4 regions of the Arthrobacter stackebrandtii genome follow, and region 1 is predicted to be linked to each of the others. Evidence: predicted binding sites of a transcription regulator. Region 1 holds the regulator's gene; each other region holds the start of a gene.

Region 1 (7,317 bases):
CGGCCTGCCCGTCGGCAACATCCACGGCGGGCAGCAATTCCAAAATGGGGGTGGTCATGGGATCCTCAACATCGACTAGAAAACTGTGAAATCTGGCTGCGGCGCGCTTGCCGCGTATTACTGGGTGAACAGGTATGCCGCCACAAGGGACATGACGGCCAGGAAGGCAAAGCTGTACGGAATCCAGCGTGCGGTCTTTTGCTGGTAGAACGTGTAGGCGCCGCCTATGAGCAGGCCGGCGAGGGCCATCAACAACAGCGAGTACATCAGCCGGCCGCCGGTGCAGTGGCAGGGGCCGGCGCAGCGGGCCTCAGGGAGGCGACCCAGTTGCGCAGGAGGCGTGCTCCGGCGTCGCCCGATTTTTCCGGGTGGAACTGGGTGGCGCACAGCGGGCCGTTTTCCACGGCCGCGATGAACGGTGCCCCGTGCTCTGACCAGGTCACCATCGGCGGGCGCATTTTGGGCTGCAGGACCTCAAAGTCCCATTTCTGCACGCCGTACGAGTGAACAAAGTAGAAGCGCTCGTTCTCCACGCCTTCAAACAGTTTGCTGCCTTCGGGCGCCTTGATCGTGTTCCAGCCCATGTGCGGCACCACGTCGGCGGGCAGAAGTTCCACCGTGCCGGGCCACTCCCCCATGCCTTCGCGGTGGTTGCCGTGTTCAACACTGGCGTCGAACAGGACCTGCATGCCGACGCAGATGCCCAGCACGGCCCGGCCCCCGGCAACGCGGCGGCCGATCATGCGCAGCGCATCAACGTTTTTGAGTTCGTCCATGACGGAGCCGAATGCTCCGACACCGGGGACCACCAGGCCGTCGGCGTTGAGGACGTCATCTGCCTTGGCGCTGAGCGTGACGGCGGCACCGGCACGTTCCAGGGCGCGCACTGCGGAGCGGACGTTGCCCGAACCGTAGTCCAGGACGGTGACGGTGGGTTGTGCTGCTGTGGTTTCAGAACTCACAAAAGGCCCTTCGTGGAGGGGATCCCGGTGACGCGGGGATCTGGTTCGACGGCTGAACGGAGTGCACGGGCAAAGGCCTTGAACTGGGCCTCGACAATGTGGTGCGGGTCCCGGCCTGCGATGACTGTCATGTGCAGGCAGATCTGGGCGTGCAGCGTGATGGCTTCAAAAACGTGGCGGGTCAGCGAACCGGTGAAGTGTCCGCCGATCAGGTGGTACTCCTGGCCCGCGGGTTCTCCGCCGTGCACGAGGTACGGGCGGCCGGAGACATCCACAACGGCGTTGGCCAGGGCCTCGTCGAGCGGGATGGTGGCCTCGCCGAAGCGGCGAATGCCAGCCTTGTTGCCCAGCGCCACCCTCAGGACCTCGCCCAGGGAGATCGCCACATCCTCCACCGTGTGGTGGGCGTCGATGTGGGTGTCGCCGGTGGCCTTGATGTTCATGTCGATCAGCGAGTGCTTGGACAGTGCCGTGAGCATGTGGTCGTAGAACGGCACGGACGTGTCGATGCTGGACACCCCGGTCCCGTCAAGGTTGATCTCAACCATGACACTCGACTCGCTCGTGGCACGCTCCAAACGGGCGGTCCGACCCTGGCCGGGCGTAATCTCAGTCATTGCAGCAGTCCTTTGGTCCACGTGCGCATCCCTGCCCGGCGGCGCAGGGCAGCAACGGGCGCACAAACGTCTTTGTGATTGTCTCCAGTTTAGGAGAGAGGGCGAGGTATTGCCCAAACAGTCCACCCGGCGGTCGCCGCTCCGGCCGGGGACGACGCCGGAACGCGCCGACGCGTCAACCGGCGAGGATGGCGCGCATGCCGTCAAGGAACGCCGTGGTTTCGGCCTCCGTGCCGGCGGTAACGCGCAGGTGTCCCGGGATTCCGACATCGCGAATGAGGACACCTCGGGCCAGCAGCGCCTCCCATACGGCATTGGGGTCCTCGAGCCCGCCAAAGAAGACAAAATTGGAGTCAGACGGCGCGGGCGTCAGGCCCAGCTCCACCAGCCCCTCGACGATGCGGTCCCGCTGGACCTTGATGGCCTCAACATTGGCCAGCAGTGACTCGGAGTTGCGCAGGGCGGCAACGGCGGCCGCCTGGGTGATGGCCGAGAGGTGGTACGGCAGACGGACCAGGCGCAGCGCGTCGGTGACCTCCGGGGCGGCGGCCAGGTAGCCCAGCCGGGCGCCGGCCATGGCGAAGGCCTTGCTCATGGTGCGCGAGACAACCAGGCGGGGCCGGCCCTCAAGCAGGCCAAGCGCACTGCTTGTTCCGGTGTGGGAGAACTCGGCGTACGCCTCGTCAACGATCACAATGGTCCTTGAGGCCTCGCCGGCTTCGTAGACAGCCTCGACCACGTCCAGGCCAAGTGCCGTCCCGGTGGGGTTGTTGGGTGAGCACAGGATGACGATGCTGGGTGCCTGTTCCCGTACCTGCGCTGCGGCCGATTCGGCGCTGAGGCCGTAGTCCCCGGCACGGACGCCGGCAAGGTAGCTGGTTCCGGTTCCGCTGGCGAGCAGCGGGTACATGGAGTATGTGGGAGGGAAGCCCATGACGGAGCGGCCGGGCCCGCCGAACGCCTGAAGGAGCTGCTGGAGGACTTCGTTGGAGCCGTTGGCGGCCCAAATGTTCCCTTCAGCCAGGCCGTGGCCCAGGTAGGCGGCAAGTTCCTGCCGCAGGGTGGTGAATTCCCGGTCCGGGTAGCGGTTGAGGTGGTCCAGTTCGGCGGCAACGGCGGCGAGGATGGCATCCCTGGCATCCTGCGGAACACCAAAGGTGTTTTCGTTGACGTTGAGCAGGATGGGAACATCCAGCTGCGGTGCACCGTAGGGGTGCTGGCCGCGCAGGTCGTCGCGGAGGGGCAATTGTGCGAGGCGTTCGAACTGATCCATGGCTCCAGCTTATTTGCAGTGACCGGCAAACGGCGAAATCGTTTCGCCGTACGGACGCCGATGACGAAGCCCGGATGCAGGGGCTACTTGGGCAGAGGGACAAACAACTGCTGGCCCGCATGCAGGACTCCGGCCCCAAGCTGGTTCAGGGCCACGATCTCCTGCACGACGTCCCGGACATTCCGGTCCGGGTCTACCCCAGCGGCAATGCTCCACAGGCTGTCGCCCTCCAGCACGGTCACGGTGGTGGCGTAGTCGGCCATGTCGACGGTGGAGAACTGGGTGGCAGCATGGGCCGGGCTGACCATGGAACCGAAAATGATGCCCAGGCATGCGAACACCAGGGCCGCTGCCGAAACGATGGCAGGGATGCCGAAGAAGACGAGCCGGCCGCGCCGGGTCAGCTGGAGCCCGTGGAGTGCGGGCAGTGATGGTGCCGTTGCAACCATTGCGTTCATGACTTCTGGTCCTTTCGCTGTGGAGTTGGATCCGCGGCCACAAGCACCCCTAGGATCAACTTTCCATGCTTCATATCTTCGATAGAACGTATGTTCTAACTTGCTACTAGTACAGTTTTAGCATCTACGGACGACACTTGCCAAGGGCTGATAGAACAAACGTTTGAAATTCACCCCCGCGTGGCTTAAACTTGCAGTACAAGGATTGGCCGCTAGAAGCAGTCCACCAGCAGGCACTGACATTGTTTGGTGCAGCCACGAAAGGACCGATGGAACCATGGAGCTTCCCGACCCACCGCACCGCATCCCCCAGGCACCCAGCCGCGCCGGCATGAAGGGGCTCACCGTGCGGCAAAAGAAGATCCTTGAGTGCATCCAGCGCTCCATCGCGGACAAGGGCTACCCGCCGTCAATGCGCGAGATCGGCGATTCCGTGGGGCTCGCCAGCCTGTCCAGCGTCACGCACCAGCTCACGCAGCTTGAACGCCATGGCTACCTGCGGCGCGACCCCAAGCGCCCCCGGGCCATGGAGGTCCTCATCCCGCTGGTCCTGGACGACGGCAAGGTGGAAATCGAGGGCGTGAGTTCACCCAAGTCACTGCGCAGCTCCAACGGCCTGAACTTTGCCGAACTCAGCAGTTCCTCAGACACCGCGTTCGTGCCGCTTGTTGGCCGCATCGCCGCCGGCGGACCCATCCTGGCCGACCAGGCTGTGGATGACATCATGCCGCTGCCACGCCAGATCGTGGGCAGCGGAGAGCTGTTCATGCTGAAGGTGCAGGGAGACTCCATGATCGACGCCGCCATCTGCGACGGCGACTGGGTGGTGGTGCGCCAGCAGAACACCGCCAACAACGGCGACATTGTTGCGGCACTTCTTGAAGATGAGGCCACCGTCAAGACATTCCGCCAGCGCGACGGCCACATCTGGCTGCTGCCCCAGAACACCCGCTACGAGCCGATCCTCGGCGACCACGCGACCATCATGGGCAAGGTGGTCTCCGTGCTGCGCAGCCTGTAGGCGGCACTGCTCCGCGGCACGGCAACAAGGCAACTGACGCGAAGGAGGCGCCCCGGACCATGGTCCGGGGCGCCTCCTTCGCGTCTGTCCTTCTACGCTGGACCGCTGCGGTGTGCAGCAGCACTGCCCTTCCGCCGTACGCCGCCTACTTGCCGGAGAGGCGCTTGAGGGCAGACAGTGCCACGGCACGGTCCTTCGTCGCCCAGAATGGTGGCAGGGCCGCCCGCAGGAATCCGCCGTAGCTGGCGTTCGCCAGCCGAGAGTCAAGAACCGCAACCACGCCGCGGTCCTGGCTGGAGCGGATCAGCCGCCCCACGCCCTGTGCCAGCCGCACGGCGGCATGGGTGGCGGAAATGGCGATGAATCCGTCGCCACCACTCTGGGCAACGGCCCGTGCGCGGGCGGTGACGAGAGGGTCGTCGGGACGCGGGAACGGGATCCTGTCGATGACGACCAGGCGGCAGGATGCACCCTGGACATCAACACCCTGCCACAGCGACATGGTGCCGAACAGGCAGGTGTCCGGTTCGTCGGCAAACTGCTTGATGAGACCGGACATTGAGGAGTCGCCCTGGCACAGGATCTTCATTTTGAGCTTCTTGCGCAGCTTTTCGGCAGCGTCTTCCGCCGCCCGCCGGGAGGAGAAGAGTGCAAGGGTCCCGCCTCCGGCCGCGGTGATGAGCTCGGCCAGCTCGTCCAGCTGTTCCGGAGACGTGCCGAAACCGGGTTTCTGCAGGTGGGCGGCCACGTACAGCATGCCCTGCTTGGGGTAGTCAAAGGGGGAACCGACGTCGGCCCCGCTCCAGGCAGGCGCGCTGGGGCCCAGCAGGCCCAGCCCACCGGCCGTGGCCTGGAAGGAATCGCCAATGGCCAGGGTGGCCGATGTGAGCACCACCGTACGGTCCGCAAACAGTCCCTCCCGAAGCTTCATGGCAACGCTCAACGGGGCGATGTTGATGGTGGCGGGTTCATTGGGGTCGGCTTTTTGGTAGCCTTTCCCGGGTGCGAAGGTGCCGGGGCGGGAGGCCCACACCACTTCGCCGGCATCGGCAGCGGCAAGCAGGCGTTCGCACAGGTCGAAGACCAGGTTCAATCTAGACCTGGCAATGGACCGCCCGCCGTCAACGGCGGCATTCCCGTCCGGCTTGGAGTCGGAGAGGGCCGCACGCACGGCATCGCGCACCTGCTCGACGGCCTGGGACTGGGCCTCGTTGAGCCCGTTGGGCATAAGGCCTTCGGGCACCCCGGCCAGGGCAAAGTCCAGTGCCGTGGCGCCGGCATGCAGCGCGTCCACGGAGACGCCCGTGTGCTTGCGGGTGCTGGAGGCCGCGGCCTGCACCATCTGCACGGAGAGCTGGCCGGTGACGGCCCCGGTTACCCTGTCCTGCAGTTCGTGGGCCTCGTCCACCACCACGACGTCGTATTCGGGAAGCACGGCGATGCCCTCGAACGCGCTGATGGCCAGCATGGCGTGATTGGTCACCACGATGTCGGCGTCGGCACCGCGTGCCCGGGCCAACTCGGAGAAGCACTCCGTGGCGAGCGGGCATTTTGCGGCACCCAGGCATTCCATGGAAGTGACAGAAACCTGCCGCCAGGCCTTGTCGGTGACGCCGGGGACCAGTTCGTCACGGTCGCCCGTTTCGGAGTCCTGGGCCCATTCCCGCAGCCGCACCACTTCCTTGCCCAGGGCCGAGGTGGGTCCCGTGCCGGCCCCCGGCAGGTGGGCGACGCTGTTGTCCTCCCCCAGGCTGAACAGTGCACCCTCGCCTTGGTCCTCGCTGGGGAAGCCGCCGCCAAGCTTTTGTTTGCAGACGTAGTTGCTGCGTCCCTTGACCAGGGCAACATCGATGGGGCGTGGCAGCAATGGCTCCAGGGCTGCAAGCAGCCGGGGAACATCGCGGCCCACAATCTGCGCCTGCAGTGCCAGTGTTGCCGTGGCCACCACGGCGGGTTTGTCGCTGGTCAGTGAATTGACGATGAGCGGAATCAGGTAGGCAAGGGATTTTCCCGTGCCGGTGCCTGCCTGGACGAGCAGGTGCTCATTCTTCTCGATGGCCCCCACCACCCTGCGGACCATTTCGTGCTGGCCGTCGCGGCGCTGGCCGCCCATGGTTTCCACGGCTCGGTCCAGCAGTTCCAGGGCCTGCACGGAAAGTTCACTCGAAGGCTGGGCACTCTCAGGCATGCTGGACAAACGGTTCCACTTCAGCAGCCAGGTCCTCACGGACACGCACATTCACCAGCGTGCCGTGTTCGCCGTGCTCAAGGCTGATGATTTCCGAATCGCTGCGGTGCAGCTTGTTCAGGACGTCGCCGCGGTCATAGGGCACCATCAGCGTAAGGGTGACGCTGGGGTGCGGGATGCCCTCGGCAATGGCCGCAAGCAGCTCTTCGATGCCTTCCCCCGTGCGGGCCGAGACCACCACGGAGCGCGGTTCGCGCTGGCGCAGCCGCTCCACGACGAAGGGGTCGGCGATGTCTGCCTTGTTCAGGATGATGATCTCGGGGACCTGCAGCGCGCCAACCTCGCCAAAGACGTTCCGGACGGCAGAGATCTGCCCTTCGGGGTCTGGGTGGGAGGCATCCACAATGTGCAGGATCAGGTCCGCATCCGCCACTTCCTCCAGGGTGGAGCGGAAAGCCTCCACCAGCTGGGTTGGCAGCGCACGGACGAAGCCCACGGTGTCCACGAGCGTGTAGCCGAGGCCGTCGGCGGTCTCTGTCTTGCGGACGGTGGGATCAAGCGTGGCGAATAACGCATTCTCCACCAGCACCCCTGCGTTGGTGAGCCTGTTCAGCAGGGACGACTTGCCGGCGTTGGTGTAGCCGGCAATGGCGACGGAGGGGACGCTGTTGCGCTTGCGGTTGGCCCGCTTGGTCTCCCGGGCCGGTGCCATGGCGGCAATTTCCCGGCGCAGCTTGGCCATCCGGGTGCGGATCTTTCGCCGGTCCAGTTCCATCTTTGTTTCACCGGGGCCGCGGG
Region 2 (7,317 bases), 4.2 Mb from region 1:
CCAGCGACAGCATTGATTCCACGGCGGCAACCTTCAGCCCGTTCTGCTCGGCGGCGTCCGCCACCACCGTCCCCAGCGCGCCCGAGTTGCCGATGATGGCAAGCCCCGGCCCCTGCGGCAGCGGCTGGCCCACCAGGATCTGGGCAACGTCCGAGAGCTCCTCGATGGTGTTGACCCGCACGACGCCGGACTGCCGGAGCATGGCGTCCAACGCACCCGCGGGGGCCTGGGTGGTGCGCACAACATGGCCGGGCGGCAGGTGCAGGCCCATGGCGTCGGACTTGGCCACGATGACCGGCTTGGTGCGCGAGAGCCGCCGGGAGATCCTGGAGAACTTGCGCGGGTTGCCGATGGATTCCAGGTAGAGCCCGCACGCGGTGGTGTTGGGGTCGTCCTCCCAAAACTGCATCATGTCGTTGCCGGAGATGTCCGCCCGGTTCCCGGCCGAGAGCACGCTGGACATGCCCACGCTGCGCCGCGACATCGAGGCGAACAGGGATACGCCCAAGGCCGCTGACTGGCTGAAGATGCCCAGGCCGCCGCGCAGCGGCAGCTCCGGCGCCATCGAGGCGTTCAGCGAGACGGCCGGATCCGTGTTGGCCAGGCCCAGCGAGGCCGGGCCCACCAGCCGCATGCCGTTCGCCCTGGCGCTGCGCACCAGGGCGCGCTGCCTTGCCAAGCCGTGTTCGCCGTCGTCCGCAAAACCGGCCGTGGCGATCACGAGCCCCTTCACTCCCGCCGCGCCGCACTGCTCCACCACGGAGGGGACCTGGTCGTAGGGGACGGCAATGACGGCCAGGTCCACGGGGCCCGGAACCTCGGCGATGGAGCCGTAGGGCATCATGCCGGAGACCTCCAGCGCCTCCTGGTTGACGGCATGGACGGCACCCGTGAAGCCGCCCTCCACAATGTGCTCCAGCAGCTGCTGGCCGATGCTCCCCCACGCCCGGCTCGCGCCGATGACGGCCACCGAGGCCGGGGCCAGGAGCCCGGCCACGCTGCGGGCGTCCGCGCGGTGCTCACGGGCTTCCATGACGGCGCGTGACTTTTCCGTGGGGTCGATGTCGAAGGAGAGGGAGATGACGCCGTCGTCAAACCGCCGGTGGACCTCGTAGCCGGCCTCCGTGAACACCTGCATCATCTTGCGGTTTTCCGGCAGGACCTCGGCGGAAAATTTGTCGATCCCGTTTTCCCGGGCCGCGACGGCCAGGTGCTCCAGCAGGATCGAGCCCAGCCCGCGGCCCTGGTTGGCGTCGGAGACGTTGAAGGCGACCTCGGCCTCGGCGGGGTCGTCGAGGCGGTCGTAGCGGCCGATCCCGATGATCTCCCGGCCGTGGGTTATGACAAATGCGACGCGGTCGCGATAATCGAGTTCGGTGAAGCGGCGCAATTCCTTCGGCGTGAGCTTCGACTTGTACGTAAAGAAGCGCATGTAGATGGAATTTTGGGACTGGGCCATGTGAAAGGCCTGCACGGCGTCCGCATCGGCGGCGGTCATGGGGCGCAAATGGCCCGTGGCCCCGTCACGAAGGACCACATCGGCTTCCCAATGAGCCGGATATTCGGGCGCTTGCTCTGGCTTCACCATAGAATCACTGTACCGACATGATGCGACAAAGACGCGCATGCCGCCGTCGCAACACCCCCATGAAGAATAGGAACCACCGCAACCATGGCCAAGCGCCAACCGACTGCCCCAGAAGACTTCACCGAAAACATCGTTGACATTGACGTGTCCACGGAGATGGAGGGCTCCTTCCTGGAGTACGCCTACTCGGTGATCTACTCGCGCGCCCTGCCCGACGCGCGTGACGGGCTCAAGCCGGTGCAGCGGCGCATCCTGTACATGATGAGCGAGATGGGGCTGCGGCCAGAGCGCGGCCACGTGAAGAGTGCGCGCGTGGTGGGCGAGGTCATGGGAAAGCTCCACCCGCACGGCGACACCGCCATCTACGACACCATGGTCCGCATGGCCCAGGACTGGACGCTGCGCCTGCCGCTCATTGACGGGCACGGCAACTTTGGCTCGCTCGACGACGGTCCCGCCGCCCCCCGCTACACTGAGGCCCGGCTGGCTGCGCCCGCGCTCGAGCTGACGGGCAGCCTGGATGAAAATGTTGTGGACTTTGTGCCCAACTATGACAACCAGATGCTGCAGCCTTCCGTGCTGCCGGCCGCCTACCCGAACCTGCTGGTCAACGGTGCGAGCGGCATCGCCGTCGGCATGGCCACCAACATGGCCCCGCACAACCTGGGCGAGGTCATTGCCGCCGCCCAGCACCTCATCGCCAACCCGGACGCCACGCTCGAGGACATCATGGCGTACGTCCCCGGCCCCGACCTGCCCTCGGGTGGACGGATAGTTGGCTTGTCTGGCATCCGCGACGCCTACGCCGGAGGCAGGGGCTCCTTCAAGACCCGGGCCAAGATCGCCGTCGAGCAGATCTCCCCCCGCAAGGTGGGCCTGGTGGTCACCGAGCTGCCGTACCTGGTGGGGCCGGAGAAGGTGAAGGAGAAGCTCAAGGACGCCGTCAACAACAAGAAGCTGGTGGGCATCGCCGACTTCATCGACCTCTCCGACCGCAAGCACGGGCTGCGCCTGGTCATTGAGATCAAAAACGGCTTCAACCCCGCCGCCGTCATGGAACAGCTGTACCGGTACACGCCGCTGGAGGAGTCCTTTGGCATCAACAACGTGTGCCTGGTGGACGGCCAGCCGCAGACCTTGGGCCTGCTGCCGCTGCTGCAGGTTTTCGTGGACCACCGCATCGACGTGGTTCGGCGCCGCACCGCGTTCCGACTGGGCAAGAAGCAGGACCGCCTGCACCTGGTCGAGGGCATGCTGATCGCCATCCTGGACATCGACGAGGTCATCCAGATCATCCGCACCTCGGATGAGGTGGCGGCCGCCCGCCAACGGCTCATGACCATCTACGACCTCTCCGAAATCCAGGCCAACTACATCCTGGACCTGCAGCTGCGCCGCCTGACCCGCTTCTCCATGGTGGAGCTGGAAACTGAGCGGGACGAGCTCCGCCGCGAGATTGCCGCACTCGAGGCGATCCTGGCGTCCAAGGAGCTGCTGCACCAGCTGGTCTCCGACGAGATGGGCGAGGTTGCCGCCAAGTACGCCACCCCGCGCCGCACCGTGCTGCTGGAATCCGAGGCCATGGCCCCGTCTGTGGCGAAGGCGCTGGCTGCCGCCCCCGGCAAGGCCGGAAAGCTCGCGCCCATCGCGCTGGAAATCGCCGACGACCCGTGCTGGGTGCTGCTCAGCGCCACCGGCCAGATTGCCCGCACATCCACGGCGGACCCCCTCGCGGACCCCGGCACCCGCAGCAAGCACGATGTCTTCACCTCCGTGCTCAAGTCCACAGCACGGGCCGAGATCGGCGCCCTGACGTCCCTGGGACGGATGCTGCGCCTGCAGGTCGTTGACATGCCCGTGCTGCCGCCCACGGCGTCCCTGCCCAACCTGGCCGGAGGCGTGCCGGCCAAGGACTTCATTACGCTGGCCAAGGGCGAGTCGCTCGTGGGCTTCGTGCCGCTGAACGCCGTCTTTGCCGTGGGCACCGCCGCAGGCGTCGTCAAGCGGGTCACCCCCGACTATCCGCTGAACCGGGATGACTGGGAGTACATCGCCCTCAAGCCCAAGGACTACGTGGTCGGCGCTGCGGTTGCCGCGGACGACGACGACCTCGTCTTCATCACCAAGGGCGCCCAGCTGCTTCGGTACAGTGCCGCGACAGTCCGCCCCCAGGGCCGCACGGCGGGCGGCATGGCCGGCATCAAGCTCTCGGCCGGGGACGCCGTGATTTCCTTCACCGCTGCCTCCCCCAATGACCCCGACGCCGTCGTCGTGACGGTTTCCGGCGGCCAGGACCCGCTGCCGGGGACGCCGTCGGGCTCCGCCAAGGTGACGGCATTCTCTGAGTATCCCGCCAAGGGCCGCGCCACCGGCGGTGTCCGGGCGCACCGCTTCCTGAAGGGCGAGGACCACCTCCTCACCGCCTGGGCGGGCCATGGTCCGGCCAAGGCGTCGTCCGCCACCGGCGTGGTGCGGGCGCTCCCCGTCGAGCACGGCCACCGCGACGGCTCCGGCGTTCCACTGTCGGCGGGCATCGACCTGCTGGGCCCCAGCCTGGCTGCCCCGGCCAGTCACGCGCCCGACGCCGGCCTGCCCCCTGCCGCTGCCCCGGCAGCTTCCGCAGGAGGGGGCAAGGAGACGGCCCCAGTGGGCACAAGAACTGAAGGCGGTACCAAGGCCGCACCAGCCAGGACGGCACCGCCGGCTCCTGCCAGGGCGCCCCAGGCGGCACCGGCACGCGAGCCCCTGCCGGACCTCGACCCCACGCAGGGTGCCTTTGAACTTCCCCTCGAGTAGCCCGCCGCTCCCAATGCGGCGGCGGTGTTGGGTTCCTGGTTCAGGGGCCTCGTGGCGGAATCGGCCGCTTTTCCGTGGCGCCGAGACCGCTGGCGTTGGCGGGAAGGTTCGGGCGGGTGCGGACGATGGCGAAACCACTGATAGTAGATTTGTTCTAGAAACTATTGTGCGGTTCGAACGTGCAGGGTAAAATGGGTGCATGAGCATTCCGGAGCAGTTCCCGGAGGACCGGGGCGATGACGCACCAGCCACACCGCGGGGTGTGGCTGGGCTTCTGGCCGGGATTGCCCTTCCTGTTGTTGAGCCCTTTGGTGCCGGCAGTGCTGCCCTGGCTGGGTTGCCCGACTATCCGCCGGTTTCGGCCGTGGGGCCGGAACCGCCCTCGCGGAACGGGGTCGCGTACGGCGTGCATTGTGCCGGGATTGACGCCCTGGAGGAGTTGCGGGCCCACCAGGGGAAGGTGGATGCGTTCCGGGTCCGGCTCATCGCGCGGGTGCACGGGGCGGCCGAGGTGGAATGGCGGGCGGCGAAGCTGGACAGCTTCCAGCGCCGCGTGAGCGGCGCGTCGATCGTGACGGAACTGGCCATGGCCCTGTGCATTCCCGAACGGACCGCCGCATCCCTGGACCAGAACGCCTGCACCCTCGTGGAGGAGTACCCGTCCGTGCTCGCCGGCATGGAGGCCGGCACGTTCGCCTACGGGCACGCGGCCGTCATGCTCAACGAATGCCGCACCCTGGAAGTCACCGCCGGTGTCACCCCGGAGCTGGTTGCCGCGTTCCTGGCGAAACTGCTCAAGCTCGTGATCGGAACCACGGTGGCCTCCTTCAAGGGCAAGGCCCGCCGCGCCCGTGAACGCATGTGCCCGGAATCCCTGGAGACCCGCACCAAGGAAGCCTGGGCGCGCCGGTCCGTGAGCTGCGAACCCGGACCCGACGGCATGTCCTGGCTCACCCTGTACCTGCCCACCCTCAGCGCCACCGCGATCTACACCTACTGCACCCGCCTGGCCCGCGCCATCAAATACGACGCCGCCACCAGCGACCGCCTGAACAAGGCCCGGCATCCGGGCACCACCGAAGACCTGCGCGAACACCGCACCCTGGACCAGCTCCGCGCGGACATCGCCACCCTCCTGCTCCTGCACCAAGACCCCACCCATCCCGCAGACAACACCGGCAACCCCGCCGACAACACCACCGCCGCCCAGGGTGCAGGCGAACCCGGCAACCCCGCCCACGGCGCCCCGGATTCGGGTCCGAACCGTGACGGCGCCAGCGCCGGTGAGGGTGGGGACACCGGGTGGAAGGGCTTCGGCCCTGACGCGGGTTCGCAGCCCGCCGAGGATGACTCCGGCGGCTGGGCCTGGCCCACCACCCCGGACACGGGCCCAAACCGTGGCGGCAGCCGACCGGGCAGTGGCAGTGCCGCCGGCAACGGTGACACACGACCCCCGGGCGGCGGCACCCCTGCACCCTCCGACCACGGCGATACGCTTTCCGCCACCGCCAGTGGCAGTGGTGGTGGTGGTGATGGTGGTGGTGGTGTGGATGATGAGCCGCCCTGGGCGCACCACGACCCTGCCACAGCCCCGGCGAACCCACCTGGCAACCCGCAGGACCCTGATGTCCGGGACGGTTGCCGCCCGGACGGCCGCGGGCCGGCACTGCAGGACACCCCGCCCGACACCCCGCACACCCCGGATATCCCTGCCGTTGCCGGTGCCCATGACGATTCCGGCTCCGACGTGCTGGAGGGCATCATCCTGCCCGAGGGCGTCTCGTTCATGACCGGCCAGGACTTCATGGACGAAGTCGTCGGAGACGGCAGCGGCTACACCCCCAACGGACTCGTTGACGGAATCACCGAAGAAGAGCCGTGGCAGGAATACCGGGAGCAGCTCGAACGCCTCCAACACGGCAAAACCATGACCGACCCGCCCGCACCCCAGGGCCTGTTCATCCTCACCGTGCCCATCCTGTCCCTGTTCGGACTCACCAACGAACCCGCCGAGATCGCCGGCCCCCAAGGCGGGCTGCTGCCGGCCAGCATCGCCCGGGAACTCACCGCCCGCGCCCCCTCGCTCCTGCGCATTCTCAACGACCCCGTCACCGGCGACGCACTGCCGCTGCACCCGCAACGCTACACACTAAACAAAACCGAGAAAGCAGCCCTCCGGGCCCTCCGCAGCGGCTGCTACGTACCCAACTGCACCAACCCAGTCATGGAAACCGACCTCGACCACCTGCGCGCCTTCGAATTCGGCGGCGCCTCCACCATCGCCAACCTCGCCCCCGCCTGCGAAACCCACCACCGCATGCGCCACCTCAAGGACGACAAAAACAAAAACGGCCAACGCCGCACCATCAACGAACCCGAACGCCAACACATCACCCTGCGCGGCTGGACACCCCAACCAACCCCCGACGGCCGCGTCGGCTGGATCACCCCCACCGGCCGCTACCAACCACCCACACCCACCGACCCCACCCGCCCCGAATACCCCCAATGGCTCCAACACCTCATCACCGAAACCACCACAACCCAACGCAAATAACACCCCACAACGCTCAACACCAAGGCCGCTAGATCACGTGCAGTGCACCGGCAGGCGGATCCCGGGACCGGGCTCAACGACCGGCCGAACCACCCATTCGACGCAAAACACAACCTTGGGACGACCCGGCATAGACTGGCCCCATGGCTATCATTCCTGATGAAAAAGACTGGACATGGGTGCTTGAACGACCCTGCCCTGAATGTGGATTCCGTGCCGGCAAGGCTACTCCGGCAACGGTCGCGACCACCATTCCCGCACTCCTTCCGCGCTGGGTGTCGGCACTGCGCCGGGCTGGCGCAGAGGAGCGCAGCAACCCAGACATCTGGTCAGTGCTCGAATACGGCGCGCATGTCAGGGACGTCTTTGAAGTCTT
Region 3 (7,317 bases), 2.7 Mb from region 1:
GTGCGCTGGTGCTGTTTGCGTGCGCATTCCTGGTGCCGGGGACGCCGCTGGCCGTGATTGCGGCAGTGCTGTTCCTCAGCGGCGTGCTGCGTTCCATCGGCTTTAGCGCGTACAACACGGTGCAGTTTGTGGACGTGCCGAAGGCCCGGATGGCCGGCGCCAACACGCTTTCCTCCACCATCGCGCAGGTCGCCACGGGGCTGGGTGTGGCTGTGGGTGCCCTGGTCCTGCGCGCCGCAGAGTCCCTGTTGGGCGGGGAGGCGGCACCCGTCGCGGCGTACCAGTGGACCTTTGCCGTGCTGGGAGTGCTGATGTTGTACCCCGTGGTGGAGGCGCTGCTCATGCCCCGGACCGCCGGCGACGAGGCCCGCGTCCGCTAGCTTGTCCCAGAGGCGTTCGACGCCGTCGAGCGGCTCAGTGCCCCGGCGCCGGCTGTGTGTCGGCGTGCGGGAAGGGACGGCCTGGCGGCAGCATCGCCGCGGCCGCCAGCATGGCCAGCGCGGCCAGGATGGCGAGGGCCGCGGCCATGGCGGTCCAGCCCAGGCTCTGGAAGAGCAGCCCCGCGCTCCATCCGATGAGGCTCGATCCGGCGTAGTAGGCGAGGTTGTACAGCGAGGCCGCCTGCGCCCTCCCGCCCGTGGCGAGGGCCCCGGTCCAGCCGGAGGCGATGCTGTGGGCGCCAAAGAACCCGGCCGTGAACAACAGCAGTCCGGCAAGGATGGCGGGCACGGGAGCCGCCATGGTCACCGCCAGCCCCGCCACCATGGCACCCGTGGACGCCAGCAGCACGGTGCGGCGACCCCAGCGGACCGCCAGTCCGGCCACCATGCGGGAGGACACGGTGCCTGAGAGGTATGCGAGGAACAGCAGCGCCACGGCCGACGCCGGGAACAGGTACGGCGGGGCCTCCAGCCGGAAACCAAGATAGTTGTAGACGCTGACAAAGGAACCCATCAGGAGGAACGCCTGCGCGTACAGGGCCAGCAGCGGCCTGCTGCGCATTTGCGGCAGCAGCCGGCCCAGCACGGCGCCGAACCCCTCGCCGGGCTGCGGCACAAAACCACGCGGCTTCGGCGCCAGCGCCAGGAACCCAGCGGCGGCGACGGCGGCGCACAGGGACACGGCGAGGGTGCCCATGCGCCAGCCGGCCAAATCCGCCACGGGCCCGGCAAGCAGGCGGCCGAACAAACCGCCCAGCGTTGTTCCGGCCACGTAGGCGCCGGCCGCGGCGGCGGCACTGCGCGGCTGGACCTCCTCCGTCAGGTAGGCGATGGCCAGCGCCGGGATACCGCCCAGGGCGGCGCCCTCCAAGCCGCGCAGCAGCAGGAGAACTTCAAAATTTGGGGAGGCTGGAACCAGCAGTCCAAACAGTGTCGCCAGGACCACGGCCAACCCCATGGTGCGGACCCGGCCCCAGCGGTCTGACACGAACGACCACGGCAGCACGGCCAGCGCCAGCCCAACGGTTGCCACGGAGATCGTCAGTGACGCCTGGGCCGCGGTGACGCCGAGCTCGCGGGAGACTAGCGGCAGCAGCCCCTGCAGCGAGTACAGCTGGGCAAAGGTGGCCACCCCGGCGCATGCCAGTGCGGCCAGCATTCGCCGGTATCCGGCGCTGCCCTGCCGATGCCCGCCCCACGGGGGAACGCCTGCCGGTTCAGCCACGGTTCAATTCATCCACAAGGCCCACCGTAGAACGCGGCGCCCGCTGCCGCCAAACGGAGGGGGCATCTCGAACCGGCCGGTGGTACTCTGGTGTTTCGAATCTTTGTACTAGGCGGTGGTGTGGTGTTTGGCATGGACCTGCCCGTCCCGAAGCAACCCAACGAGCCCACGGGCTTCGCCTCGCCCGCCCGCGACTACTTCGACGGCGGGATCGACCTCAACCGCCACCTGATCCGCGACCGCACCAGCACCTTCGTCATGCGCGTCGCCGGCGACTCAATGGCCGGCGCCGGCATTGCCGACGGCGACGAGATCATCGTGGACCGCGCCCTCACCCCGCGAGACGGCAACGTGGTGGTTGCCGTGGTGGAGGGCGATCTGCTGATCCGCCGCCTCGTGAAGCACGACGGCGCCACCTCCCTGGCCGCCCAGCCCGCCCATGCCGCGTCCCCGGCTTCCGCCGAGGTGGTTGAGTTAAGCGGCGAGGTTTCGGTGTGGGGCGTTGTCACCCGGTGCCTGCACCACGTGTAGTTGCAGCTTTCCGTCAGCCGTGAATTGCTGGGGCGGATACTGTGCCCCGGGTTAATCCGACGTCTCGAGGGGGAATCCCGGCAGGCCGTCGATGCTCCGTGCATTCCTTTCGGCACGGTAGGCGGACATGCCTTCCACGCCCTTCTTCTCTGCCTGCAGGCGCAAAAGATCGCGCTCTCCCGTCACCTCCATGACAGGAACACCCCAGCCGCACGAGTCGCTGATGCGGGTGACGTCCACAGCAATGACTGCCCGAGTGCTCGGGTGCTCCGGGTGGTGCGACACAACTTCCTCGAACGTGCGATCTCCGGGGAGGTGCACCGAGCCGCGTCCGTGCAGGCGCACAATGCGGGGGCGGCTGCCAAACGCGTTGAACATGAGGCACACCCGGCCGTTCTCTCGGATGTGGGAAATGGTCTCAATGCCGCTGCCGGTGTAGTCAACCCAGGCAACTCGGTGGGGGCCCAGGACTGAGAACGAGTCGTGGCCTCGGGGCGACATGTTCACATGCCCGTCGGCTCCCAAGGGCGCAGTTGCGACAAACCACATGGGCTGCTCCTGGATCCAAGCCCTGAGATTGTCGTCAATGCAATCGAATATTTTGCCCACGGTCCGAGCCTAGGGGATCGAACCGTGATTCCGGCGATGTTACGGTGCGGGGTGTAGTCACCTGGTGCCTGCGCCAAGCGATAGTCGTTACCGGGTGCCGGTTGGGTCGCTGCCTCGCGTCGCGGTGCCGCCCCCGGGCCTAGACTGAATCAATGGTCTCAGCCCCGGAATTGTTCAGCCGGCGTTCTAAGGCGGGGCACCGTCTCGATACGGCAGTCCGCTGGTGCCTGGCCGGTTCCGCTGTGGCCGCCTTTGGCGGCGCCTCCGGCTTCCTGCTCGCGTGGGGGCGCATGGTCGTGCCGGGCTGGGCTGTCAGCGCCTTTTTTCTGGCGGCGGCGCTCACGCTGTCCGTCGTGAGGTCATCGGTGCGCAGGAGAATGGACCGTGCTGCTGACGAAAAACTGCAGCGGCGGCGCTCCATTTGGTGGGCCATGCTGGCTGTGGTGACCGTTGTCGTTACCGGTTTTCTGGCACTGCCGGACCTTCTGTTCTCAGCCAGCTACCAAGTGCTGAGTCCGTCTGGGCCAGGCTTCTGCGGGGCCGTTGCACGGGAGAGCTCATTCTTGTTTTCCGGTGGGGGTGAACTGTACAAGGTTGGTTTTGGCGGGCTGGGCCACGAAGTCAGTTCCTGGGAGGCCGACGACGGCTACCGGCCTATCCGTTATGGCACGTACGATTTCAAGTGGACTGCAGAGGGCGCCATTCTGCGAGTCAGCGGCAGCGGGCACGACCCAGTTTGGCCCGGGCTTCATGGCTTCGATTGCCGCTGACCGCCCCTTGTTCCGGGACTGTCACTTTCGGGCGATGATCGTGAACGTGCACGGCACGCGGTCACGCTCGGGTTCCGGCCACGCAAAACCGTCCGGAACCTCGACCATGCGCGGGCTGAACCGCCAAGGCAGCGTCGTGTCCTCGTCCAGGCGAAGAATTTGCAGTCCGGCACCGATGAGGGCGTTGACGATTGTGGACAGTGGATGGGGCCACTCGAATGTCCTGGTGTGCGCCACCTGGCCGTCCCCTGCATAGGTGGAATTGTCATCCCACACCTGCGCCGTGCCGTCTCCAAAGTAGGGATAGCGCAGCTGCAACCCGTCCGCCTGCTCATCAAGGCAGTAGAGGATCGGGTGGCCGTCGCGGATGTAGAAAATCCCGCCTGCCCGCAGCAGCCCCGCCACCTGGGCCGCCCATTGGTCCAGGTCGTGAAGCCAGGTAATGGTTCCGATGCTGGTGTACACCAGGTCAAAGTCGCCGTCGACGGTGTTGCGTGCCTCGAGCACGTCGGTCTCCACCCACGTTGCCTCGAGGTTGAGCCTCCCTGCCAGCTCCGCGGCGGATTTCAGGGCGGAAGGGGAGAAGTCGACGCCGGTGACCCGGGCACCGGCCCGGGCAAGGGACAGGGTGTCTGTGCCGATGTGGCACTGGAGGTGGCAGACGTCCAGCCCCGCAACCTTCCCGTCGGGCAGGAACGGCCCGAGCGCTGCCAGGTCCGTCAGGACGACGCTGGACAGGTGGTTGGGATCGTCAAATTCGCTGATGCCGTAGGCCGCCTCATGGAGGGGGACCCGGTCTTCCCAGTTGTCCAGGTTGCTCGCCCGTGCAGTTTCCCAGTCGACGTTGCTGTGGCCTTCGCTCATGGAAGTTGAGTGTACACACCGCACGGATGCCGGCAGCCAGTTTTGCCGGTACTTTCCACGTGCATTCTCCGGTGGGCTGCACCATAGGATTGGGGCATGGGGGAAGCAATAACGAAGTCGAACAGTTCCAGGCCGCTGTATGTGGAGATCCGGATCCGCGCCGACATGGGCCGGGTGTGGGAACTGAGCCAGGACCCGGACGCGCATCCGCGCTGGGACCTGCGGTTCTCCCGCATCATCCCCGTCGACCAGGACGAACAGGGCCAGGTTCGTTTCCGCTACGAATTCCTGCTGCCGCTGCACACCATCAAGGGCACCGGAACTTCGCTGGGCCACCGGCACCGGAGGGACGGGCAGGCCACGTCTGTCCTGAAGTTCGACACCGCCGACTGGCTTTCGCCCATTGGCCCTGGTTCGGGATACTGGCGCTACATCCCCACCGGCGACGGACTGCGCTTCATCACCGGCTACAACTACCGGCCGGGCATGGGAGCCATCGGCAGGGCACTGGATGCCCGCGCCATCCGGCCGGCCCTTGGGTGGGCCACGGCCATCAGCTTTGACCGGCTGCGGATGTGGGCCGAATCCGGCTTGGATCCCGCAACAGCCCGCAACCGCTGGTTCCTCGACGCCGGAGCCAGGGCAGGCGGCGTGCTTTTGGCTGCCGGACTTTTCCGCCGGGCCACGGCACGGCGCAGCCCGGGATCTGCGGCACTTGGCGCTGCAGCCGCACTGGCAGCCATCTGCATCCCGGCGCACCGGTCGGTTCCGAGGGCAGGCCGCTGCCTGCGGACCGCGCCCGACACCCGCGCCGCACGAGCCCCGTCCACGCTGGCGGGCCTGCGGGAACCTGACCAGCCCAACATGCGCAAAATCCATCCGGAAGACAAGGAATAGTCATGGCCTCGATCTTTGAAATAGCCCTGGGCGAGGACTTCCAGCGGCTCCACCCCATGATGCAGAAGCGCTTCGGCGTGGACGTCGAGGCAGGCTATGCGTGTGTCGGCACGGGAGTCTTCTCCGAGGTCCGCCGCGGTGCCTGGTGGACCGTGCCGTTCCTGCGGTTCGGGGCCTTCCGCAACATCCTGTTCCCCGACCACGGCAACAACATCCCCTTCACGGTGGAAAACTACCCCTACATTGATGGTTTCGGCCGCCCCACCGTAACCTTCGTGCGGACCCTGGACATGCCAGCCGTCAGGGGAAGCAGGGCCAAGAAGCGCCGCTTCGATGCCACCATGGTGCACAGCAAGGAGCGCGGTGCGGTTGTCGACTACCTTGGCACCCACCAGCACCTGGCCACCGACCTAGTCCTGGAAGTGCTCGACGACGGATCCCTCCACCTGCAGACCACCGGACAACGTTTCTATGAAGGTCCCGTTGCGTTCACGTTCCCGCCCATCGGCACCGGCACGGCGGACCTCTACGAAAGCTATGACGAGGATCGCGGCGTCTACACCGTCCAGATGCAGGTGCGGAACCGGTGGTTTGGTTTCCTCTTCGGTTACAAGGGCGAGTTCAGCTGCGAGTTCCCCGCCGCGGTCGGCGACGCCGTGCCGGCGCACCTCAAGCCAGTGTGGGAAGAAATCCGGGAGTAGCTACCCGGCCCGCTGGTGGTCAACCGCGGTCATGAGCCATGCGCCGTCGGACTTTTTCGCGCTCCAAAGCTGGTCGTGCCGGTGGGCGTTGTTGACGGCGCCGTCCAGGCAGAAATCGATCGAAGTCCTGTTCATGGAAATGCGTTTGACCTTGCTGTCCTTGGCAAAGAGCAACCACTGTGCGCCCTCGTTTGAGGGGGTGTCCACGGCCATGGCTGCCTTGGCGAACGGCGCGGGGGCTGTTGTGACGTCGGTGTAGGGGCAGGCAATGAACACTTCATCCCAGAGCTCAAAGGGGGCGCCGGAGTCTTCGCCCCGAGGCAAGGTGAATTCCGTGCTTTCCGCGCGACTCGCCAGCGAGGCCTGAAAATCGGTGCTGTCGGCGCACCCGCTGAGGGCTGGCACCGCCATGAACACCAGGAAAGGGGCCAGCCATTTCAAAAGGGCTGGCGTGGGGGATCGGGAACTCATGACTCGAATCTACCTGCACAGGGGCGGTAAGGCCTGGTGACACTCCTTCTGGTTTTATATTCCCACTGTGGGTATATTGGCAGCCATGAATGAAAATACGTTTTGGATCCTCACTGCCCTTGCCGGCGGGCGCCGGCACGGTTACGCCATCCTGCGGGATGTGGCGGAACTGGCCGACGGGAAGGTGTCGCTGCGGGTGACGACGCTTTATGCCTCGCTGGAACGGCTGGAGAGGGAAGGCTTCGTCGCCCGGGCAGGTGAAGAAATTGTTGACGGACGCGCGCGGCGGTACTACGAGCTGACAGACGACGGCATCGCAGCGCTGACCTTGGAGACGGAGCGGCTTGCGGTCCGCCTCGGAGCCGCGGAAAAGCGCCTCGCGGCACCGCGTCCGGCGGCCATCAGGCCCTCTCCCGCAACCATGGTGTGGGGGTTCGCCGGATGAGTCCTTCGTTGCGGAACAAGTACGAGCGGCTGCTGCGCTGGTACCCGAAGGCCTGGCGGGAGGAGCATGGCCGATTCATGCTCGACACCCTCGAGGAACACGCCGGTGACAGGGGGATTGCGCGGCCGGGCGTCGCAGAGGCGTGGTCGATCAGGGCCCACGGGCTCGGCGAGCGGGCAACGAGCCGGTGGGCGGTGGTGGCCGCAGTCGTGTCGCTGGCGGCCTATGTTGTTGCCACCGGGATTCTGTTGACCGATGTGCTCCAGCAGCCCGGGGCCGGTGCTGCACGCATCGTGCTGGCAATTTTTGCCGGGCCCCTGGCGCTGTCCTTTGCCGTCCTGATCCTTCTGCGCCGCAGGGGCCA
Region 4 (7,317 bases), 130 kb from region 1:
CTCAAAAAACCCGCCCCGGGGAGCTCCGGGGCGGGTTTTTTGATGCCATGTCGCGGCTCGAGGCTGGGCTTGTCAATGGCCCGGCCCCAGCCTCGGCGTCTTCAAGAACTTCTGGCTAGAACTTCTTGAAGATGCCCTCGCGGTACGCCGCATACTGGTCGGCGTCGACCTGGCCTGCACGGCGCGCCGCGTCGAGGGCATCCAGCTGGCGTTTGAGCTCGGCCTCGGCCTGCATCCGTTCGTTCAGGTATCCCGTGGTCTGGTGGCCGTGAGAACTGTCGTAGCCCTTCAGCGGCACACCGTTGAGCAGTGTTCCCACGTAAGGAGCGGTGCCGCCCTGGTGGGCCGTCCCCGTTTGTTGCGGGAGCTTGGCCTGCGGATGCTGGTGGGCGGGTGCGGCCAAGTGGGGGTTCGCCTGCTCCGCCCGCCTCTTGCGCGCGGACGCCCGGAAGAAGGAAATGAACAGGCCCGCGGCAATGATGATGAATATGAAGTACGGCGGCAGGCTGAATGAGGAAGGCGACGACGCGGCGACACTTCCCGCAGCCAGCGGCACAAGCACAACGGTCACAAGGCACCTCTTTCAGGTAGGGCGCGCGGTGGGCGTGCCTCCTTCCATCCTAGTCGCCCGGTCCGGCTGCGGCCCGGCCCGGCAGGAACCATGGGCCCGGTCCGGCGGCCAGTAATCGCAATTCGCGGTGGGAACTATGGGCCCGGCGCCAACCACTGGCAAGGCCCGGCGGCACCTACAGGCCAAGCGCAGCGGCATGCACCGACGTCGTGAGTTCCCGGGGTGACGGCTAGGCCTCCGGCGGGCCGAACACCGGGCCGGGGGTGGGGCGCTTGGCAGAGACGCCGTCGCCGGAAGACTGGTGGCGGATACGGCGCAGCACCCACGGGACCAGGAATTCACGGGCCCAGACCAGGTCCTCGGCGCGGGCGGCCTGCCACTTCTGCGGCGGCAGCGGCGTGGCGTCCATGGGAGTGAGGGAGTGGCGGACGTTGAGCGCGTGCAGCACCATCATGGCGATGGTGTGGTGGCCCAGCGGGGAGAAGTGCAGTCGGTCCTCATCCCACATCTGCGGGTCGGTGAGCTGGCGCAGGGACCACATGTCGCCCACGATCGCGTCATGCCGGGCTGCAATGGTGCGCAGGTTCTCGTTGTAGATGGCCACGCGGCCGCGGATCAGTCCCAGCACGGGGGTGTCGCGGATGTCGGGGCCGTTGAGGATGATGACGTTTGCGCCGGCTGCCGTCATGCGCCCGACGGCCGCGTCGAGCTGTTCCGCGAGGGCGTCGGGGTCTGATCCGGGGCGGATGAGGTCGTTGCCGCCCGCGGAGATGCTGATCAGGTCCGGCTTCAGGGCCAGTGCCGGTTCCAGTTGTTCGGCCAGGATGGGCGCGAGGAGGCGGCCGCGGATGGCGAGGTTGGCGTACTTGAAGTCGTTGCTGCCAAGGCTCAGCTGTTCGGCAACACGGTCCGCCCAGCCGCGGTGGCCACCGGGGCTGGAGGGCTCGGGGTCGCCGATTCCTTCGGTAAATGAGTCGCCCATGGCGACATATCGGGTCCAGGGATGCTGCAACAAAGTATCATTCACGCTATACATACTGCCCGGTAACATCCCGGGTGCGCCAGCCCAACGTGCCAGATTCCACACAGTTTCTGCCGATTTTTTTGGGCCGGGCGCACCGCATGGAAAGATGTGGGCATGAGTGAAACCCCGACAGTCCTTTGGTCCCGCCCCGAAACTGGGCGGCCCGGGACGCCGCTCCTGGTGATTTTCCACGGCTATGGCGCTGACGAGGAGGACCTGTTTTCGCTGGCCGGCCAGCTCCCGCCCGAGTTCACCGTGGCCTCTGTCCGGGCGCCGCTGCAGGCCGGGCCCGGCTACGCGTGGTTCCCGTTGCGCAACGACCTCAGCTATTCGGTGACGGCAGTGACCGAGGCCGCGACCGCCGTCGAACGCTGGCTGGACAGCGTCCGCGAAGGCCACACCTCCGTGACGCTGCTGGGCTTCTCGCAGGGCATGTGCATGGCCACATCGCTGCTGCGCCACCGCCCCGCCGACTACGCCGCCGTGGTGGGCCTGTCCGGATTTGTAGTGGACGCCGAGGGGGATCCGTTCTTCGACGACGACGCCGTCGCCGCGCTGAAGCCGGAGATTTTCTGGGGCCGCGACCAGGCCGACCCTGTCATTCCGCAGACCGCCGTTGAGGCCACCAACACCTGGATGCACGGCCACGCCTCGCTCACCAAGGTGCTCTACACAGGCATTTGGCACGGCATCAACGCCCAGGAAATTGGGCACGTGGGCGAGTTCCTGCAGTACAAGGTGCTCAACGCTGCGCAGGCTGCCAAGTAGCCTTCTGCCAAATTAAGTACGACGGCGGGCACCTCCAAGGGTGCCCGCCGTCGCCTTTAGCATGTGGTCATGTCCGGGACGTCAGGCCCCGGTGGTGATGCGGACTGTTTCGCCGTTGACCGTGACGGTGTCCCCGTGGTGGAGCTGGCGGCCGCGGCGCTCGTCGATTTCGCCGTTGACCTTCACCAGGCCGTTCCTGATGAGGTCGGTGGCTTCAACGCCGTCCTCGACCAGGCTGGCAAGCTTGAGCAGCTGGCCCAGGCGGATCATGTCGTCGCGGATGGGGATGTCAATGATCTCGTGTGAACTCATGGGTTAATTGTGCCGCATCGCGTGCGCTTTGGTTTACGGGTCGTCCAGGCTGTGAACACAGGAGAGAACACGGCCGACCTGCAGGGCCCCGGGCCGGCAAGCCACGAGGGGTGCACTCGGCCGTTTCCGGAGCAGCCCACGCCTGGTTCAGCGGGTGCATGGCCCCCGCGGCAGGTTGGCAGACGCCAGCCGCTGCGGACCCAAGGTCAAATGGCACCCTTTGCGCCTTGTCATGTGAAGTTACGCGGCGACATCTTGCGCCGCCCGCGATAACGTGGCAGCAGGTCTCATCCAACAGTCTTGAAGGGAAAATGCCATGTCGGAGGCAAGCATCATTGTCAGTGGATACACCGAAGAAGGGTACGGCTCAGGCCCCGGGATGGTGCGCTTTGCCATGGCTGCCGACGGACTGCTGGGGGAGAAGTTGGCAACAGCCTCCGCCGTCCTGAACCCGTCCTTTGTGGCCGATGGCGGCACGGTTGTGCTTGCTGTGGAAGAATCGGGCAGCGGCAGTGTCGTTGCCCTCGATCCCGATTCGCTGGCGGTCGAAGGGCGTGCCGCGAGCGGTGCAGACAGCTGCCATGTGGCCCTTGTGGGCGCCGACGTTTGGGCGGCAAACTACACAGATGGCACGGCATCCATCACGCCGCTTGCCGCACTGCTGGGCGGTGCTGCCCCGCAGGAGCCGGAAACAGTCTCCCACCCGGGCAGCGGCCCGGTGGCGGACCGGCAGGGTGAATCCCACGCCCACCAGGTCACTGCCACAACGTGGGGCACTGTCCTGGTGGCGGACCTGGGATCCGACCGTGTCGACGAGTATTCCGCCAGCTCCCGTGTTCGGCTGGGCTCGGCCGAACTCCCGCCGGGTACCGGACCCCGCCACGTGGCCCTCAAGGACGGATTCATGCTGGTGGCCGGCGAGCTCGACGGACATCTCCACGTGCTTCAGCGCGCCGGCCTCGACGGAGGCACGTTCTGGCACTGGCTCTTCAAGGTTCCACTGGCCGAGAGCAGCGGGGCAGTGGCAGCGGCAGAGCAGTTCTACCCCTCCCACATCCAGCTGTCCGACGACGGGACACTGCTGTATTCGGCCGTCCGCGGGCCGAACACGCTCGTGGTCCTGGACGTTTCCGGGTTGAACGTTTCCGAAGGTGCCGACACGGCTCCGACGCCGCCGCGATTCGTGGCGGAGGTGCCCAGCGGCGGCAACTGGCCGCGTCACTTTGCGCTCTCGGCTGCCGGCGGTGACAACGGAATGCTGTACGTGGCCAACCAGCTGTCCAGCGATGTGACCGTATTCGAACTGGATCAGAACGGCATCCCAGGTGCGGCACCAGTGCAGACGATTGAGTTCGGAAGTCCGGCCTGCATCTTGATTCGCCCGTAGCCAGCCGGTGAACGGGGCGGCCCCGGCACCTGCCTCAGATCAGTGCTCCGTGGCCATTCCGGGACGGCCGCGATGGCACAGCCGCTAGTTGCGGTGCTTCCGCGGCTTGTCGGCTTGGCTTTCCCGCACCGGCTCGCGGTAAATCGTGAGTGATTTCTGGATGAGCTTCTTGAGCCATTTTGGGTAGTGCGGCGGATTTGGGTCCCCCGCGGGAGGTGGCTGCACTCGGCCGCTGGGCATGGTCCAGGCGACGCCGCCGTTCTCGGTGACCTTTGGTGTCCAGCCACGGATGGAAATGCGCTGTCGTTCCGGTTCGTCGATGGCGCGTCGCTTTCCGTGGCGATCCTTGTCGTCCTTGAGGTGCTTTGTTAAATGATGTTTCCGGCAGGCACCCTTAAGGTTGGCCAGTGTTGAGGCTCCGCCGAACTCGAAGGCGCGGAGGTGGTCAAGATCGAGGTCCATGACGGGATTTGTACAGTTTGGCATGTAGCAGCCGCCTCCCAGCGCCTGGAGCACGGTCTTTTCCGCGGCACGCAGCGTGTACCGCTGTGGCTCCAGGGGCAGTGCCTCACCAGTGAGCGGGTCGGTCAATACGCGAAGGAACGTGGAAGTGTTGCCCAGCAGCTTCCGTGCCAGCTCCACGGACATCGGCCCGCCCTGGGGCCCGACCAATTCTGCCGGCTCATCGGTGATGCCGAGCAGGGACAGGAACGGGACCGTGACGATGCCCAGGATTTCGGGCATCGGTGGATCAGCCAGGGCCTTGAAGCGGGCGAGGTCTTCCAATTGCTGCAGGTATTCGGCCTGGGGGTGCTCGGGAATGCCGTCGACAACGTTGCCGACAAGCCCTGACCCGTCGCCGACCAGCTCGCCTTCCACCGGGATATCACCGTCAGGCTCGGGGCCGCGGCCTCTCGTGCCGGCCGTGCCAGGAGAGTTGTCAGGGCTTGGCTGCGTGCCGGATGAGGGCAGGATTGTCCCCTCGAGCAGGACGTCGCCACCTGCCGGGCCGCCTGCCGTTGCCGTGGAAGAGCCCTGTCGGGTCATTGAAGTGTCTTGTTGGTCGCCGGGGGAGCCGGTGCGGCCTCCGGCTCGGTCCAGTTCCCACGGCGGGGTGTCATATTGCCCGACAACAGTCACGCCGAAGCCCATGGGGCCTCCCGCTACTGGTCCATTGTCAACGTATCCGTCCTGGTGGTTGGCCGACGGTTTGGGCGTTTCCTGGCCAACGGGTGATCCTGGCCAGTGCCCGGGAGGAGGTGCGGAACCGTTGGCCGCCGCAGCAGGGTCAGGTCCTGCCGTGGAGCGATTGCCGGGACCCTCCGTATACGAAGTGCCGGTGCCTGCCGTGGAGGACTTGTCGGTGCCCGACGCGGCAGCGGGAAGGTCCTGTCCCAGGAGGAGCATGGCGGCGATGTCGGCCCGCAGCTGGCCCAGGGTCCGCGTTTCACGGCAGTCCTTGCCCGAACCGGAGGCATCGGCAGCCTGCTGGGCGCGGTTGGCTTCTGCCTTGATGGCCCGGGCCAGACGCGTGAGGCGCGTGTAAATTGCCGACCCGCTGACAGAGGGCAGGTAAAACGTCAGCCACGACATGCCGTCCTTGCCCGGCTCGCAATGGACACTGCGGTTGCGGAAGGCTTCCTTGGTGCGGGTGGCCATGGTCTCCGGGTGCATCTTCTCGCGCGCCCGCCGCGCCTTCCTGGTGAAGCAGGGTCCTGTGGTGTTCTCTGCCAGCACTAGGAGCCGGGCCTCAAGCGCGGTGGCATCCTCGGCTGTGGTCGTGCGCGTCTCCCGCAACGTTCGAATCTCGTTGTGGATGACGGTGGCGTGGCGCCATGACAGTTTTCCGGCTTCGAGGGCCTCCATTACGTCGGGATGGTCCTCAACCAATAATTGGCTGTGATACTCCAACTCAGAGGCTGCCAACTCGGTGATGCACAACGTCAACGCCATCTCTGAGACCGTGGATGATGCGTTGACCCCACTCTGCCAGCGGTCAAGCGAGAGAATTTCAGCTTCGACCGAGGCTGCTCCGACGGCGCGTGCCACAAAACGGGCCTTGAGGGCGGCAACCGCTGCTTCTATGTGCCTGATTTGGCCGAGCCCCTCCATCGAGGAATCGTAGGCGTCGCGCGCAACAGACAGCTGGGTTACGGGGAGCGGATCGGGGATGGGGTTGTCCGGCAACTTCGGCAGGCCGGCCAGCTCAAGATTGTCAGACCCAAAGGGTTCAATGGAAACACGAGCAATCGCAGCCAGGATGGGAGCCACATCGTGTGTGGCCCCTTCGCCCCGATTTCCGGGGATGCGCTCCCGAGTACTCATGGAACAAGTCTAGTTTCTTCGTGATTGACCTGCAATAGATTCTAGAATAAACTTTCTAATATTGCTCGTGTGGGATCTTCCGAAGCCATGGAGCAGCTGCGGAAGGAGGTGGTCATGTCGGTCCCAGCCGGGCCACCGGCCCAAGCCGGCGAAATAGCGCAGGCCGGGTGCCGGCGTCGTGCCTCAAGGGCGTCAGGCTGCTCACAATGGTGCCTGCAGGCGGGGCGCAATTGCCGCCAAGGCGCCGCCCAAAGGTAAGCTTGGGCGCGGGACGGACCGCACCCAGCGGCCTCGTAATTAATAGGAGTAAACAGTGGCGCCTCAGTCCAAGCTTGACCAGGTCATTTCACTCGCGAAACGTCGCGGCTTTGTTTTTCAGGCCGGTGAGATTTACGGCGGCACGCGGTCGGCCTGGGATTACGGCCCCCTCGGCGTTGAGCTGAAGGAAAACATCAAGCGCGAATGGTGGCAGTCATTTGTGCGCGGCCGTGAGGACATGGTGGGGCTGGACTCCTCCATCATCCTGCCCAAGGCTGTCTGGGAAGCGTCAGGCCACGTTGCCACGTTCACCGACCCGCTGGTCGAGTGCACCCAGTGCCACAAGCGCCACCGCCAGGACCACCTCATCGAGGGGTTTGTGGCGAAGAAGAAGCGCGAGCCGCAGGACGGCATGTCTGAGATTGTGTGCCCAGACTGCGGCACCAAGGGCCAGTGGACCGAACCGCAGATGTTCTCCGGCCTGATCAAGACCTACCTCGGCCCTGTCGACAACGAAACCGGCCTGGCCTTCCTGCGCCCGGAAACCGCCCAGGGCATCTTCGTGAACTTCAACAACGTGCTGACCACCAGCCGCAAGAAGCCCCCGTTCGGCATCGGCCAGATCGGCAAGGCGTTCCGCAACGAAATCACGCCCGGAAACTTCATCTTCCG

What was found. The regulator LexA, encoded in region 1, represses DNA repair genes until DNA is damaged. The targets are predictions, from matches to a motif close to TCGAACANNTGTTCGA.
Region 2: the regulator LexA is predicted to act here: its motif matches at 4,526-4,541, upstream of JOF48_RS18620 (HNH endonuclease signature motif containing protein).
Region 3: the regulator LexA is predicted to act here: its motif matches at 1,761-1,776, upstream of JOF48_RS11895 (LexA family protein).
Region 4: the regulator LexA is predicted to act here: its motif matches at 6,430-6,445, upstream of JOF48_RS00905 (DUF222 domain-containing protein).

What each region holds. Positions count from the first base shown of each region.
Region 1 is NZ_JAGIOI010000001.1:64,469-71,785, forward strand. It holds gene priA (bifunctional 1-(5-phosphoribosyl)-5-((5-phosphoribosylamino)methylideneamino)imidazole-4-carboxamide isomerase/phosphoribosylanthranilate isomerase PriA) at 1-58, opposite strand, end outside; gene JOF48_RS00285 (hypothetical protein) at 118-267, opposite strand; gene hisH (imidazole glycerol phosphate synthase subunit HisH) at 267-962, opposite strand; gene hisB (imidazoleglycerol-phosphate dehydratase HisB) at 959-1,579, opposite strand; gene JOF48_RS00300 (histidinol-phosphate transaminase) at 1,755-2,852, opposite strand; gene JOF48_RS00305 (LysM peptidoglycan-binding domain-containing protein) at 2,936-3,310, opposite strand; gene lexA (transcriptional repressor LexA) at 3,588-4,331, shown strand; gene JOF48_RS00315 (ATP-dependent DNA helicase) at 4,477-6,519, opposite strand; gene hflX (GTPase HflX) at 6,512-7,317, opposite strand, start outside.
Region 2 is NZ_JAGIOI010000001.1:4,237,924-4,245,240, forward strand. It holds gene JOF48_RS18610 (bifunctional acetate--CoA ligase family protein/GNAT family N-acetyltransferase) at 1-1,588, opposite strand, end outside; gene JOF48_RS18615 (DNA gyrase/topoisomerase IV subunit A) at 1,673-4,384, shown strand; gene JOF48_RS18620 (HNH endonuclease signature motif containing protein) at 4,584-6,941, shown strand; gene JOF48_RS18625 (DinB family protein) at 7,085-7,317, shown strand, end outside.
Region 3 is NZ_JAGIOI010000001.1:2,738,714-2,746,030, forward strand. It holds gene JOF48_RS11885 (MFS transporter) at 1-380, shown strand, start outside; gene JOF48_RS11890 (MFS transporter) at 415-1,665, opposite strand; gene JOF48_RS11895 (LexA family protein) at 1,798-2,196, shown strand; gene JOF48_RS11900 (pyridoxamine 5'-phosphate oxidase family protein) at 2,248-2,805, opposite strand; gene JOF48_RS11905 (hypothetical protein) at 2,958-3,575, shown strand; gene JOF48_RS11910 (class I SAM-dependent methyltransferase) at 3,597-4,439, opposite strand; gene JOF48_RS11915 (hypothetical protein) at 4,536-5,336, shown strand; gene JOF48_RS11920 (DUF4166 domain-containing protein) at 5,339-6,037, shown strand; gene JOF48_RS11925 (hypothetical protein) at 6,038-6,508, opposite strand; gene JOF48_RS11930 (PadR family transcriptional regulator) at 6,594-6,953, shown strand; gene JOF48_RS11935 (hypothetical protein) at 6,950-7,317, shown strand, end outside.
Region 4 is NZ_JAGIOI010000001.1:192,588-199,904, reverse strand. It holds gene JOF48_RS00930 (hypothetical protein) at 116-571, opposite strand; gene JOF48_RS00925 (SGNH/GDSL hydrolase family protein) at 801-1,607, opposite strand; gene JOF48_RS00920 (alpha/beta hydrolase) at 1,710-2,363, shown strand; gene JOF48_RS00915 (RNA-binding S4 domain-containing protein) at 2,445-2,675, opposite strand; gene JOF48_RS00910 (lactonase family protein) at 2,992-4,062, shown strand; gene JOF48_RS00905 (DUF222 domain-containing protein) at 4,147-6,387, opposite strand; gene JOF48_RS00900 (glycine--tRNA ligase) at 6,701-7,317, shown strand, end outside.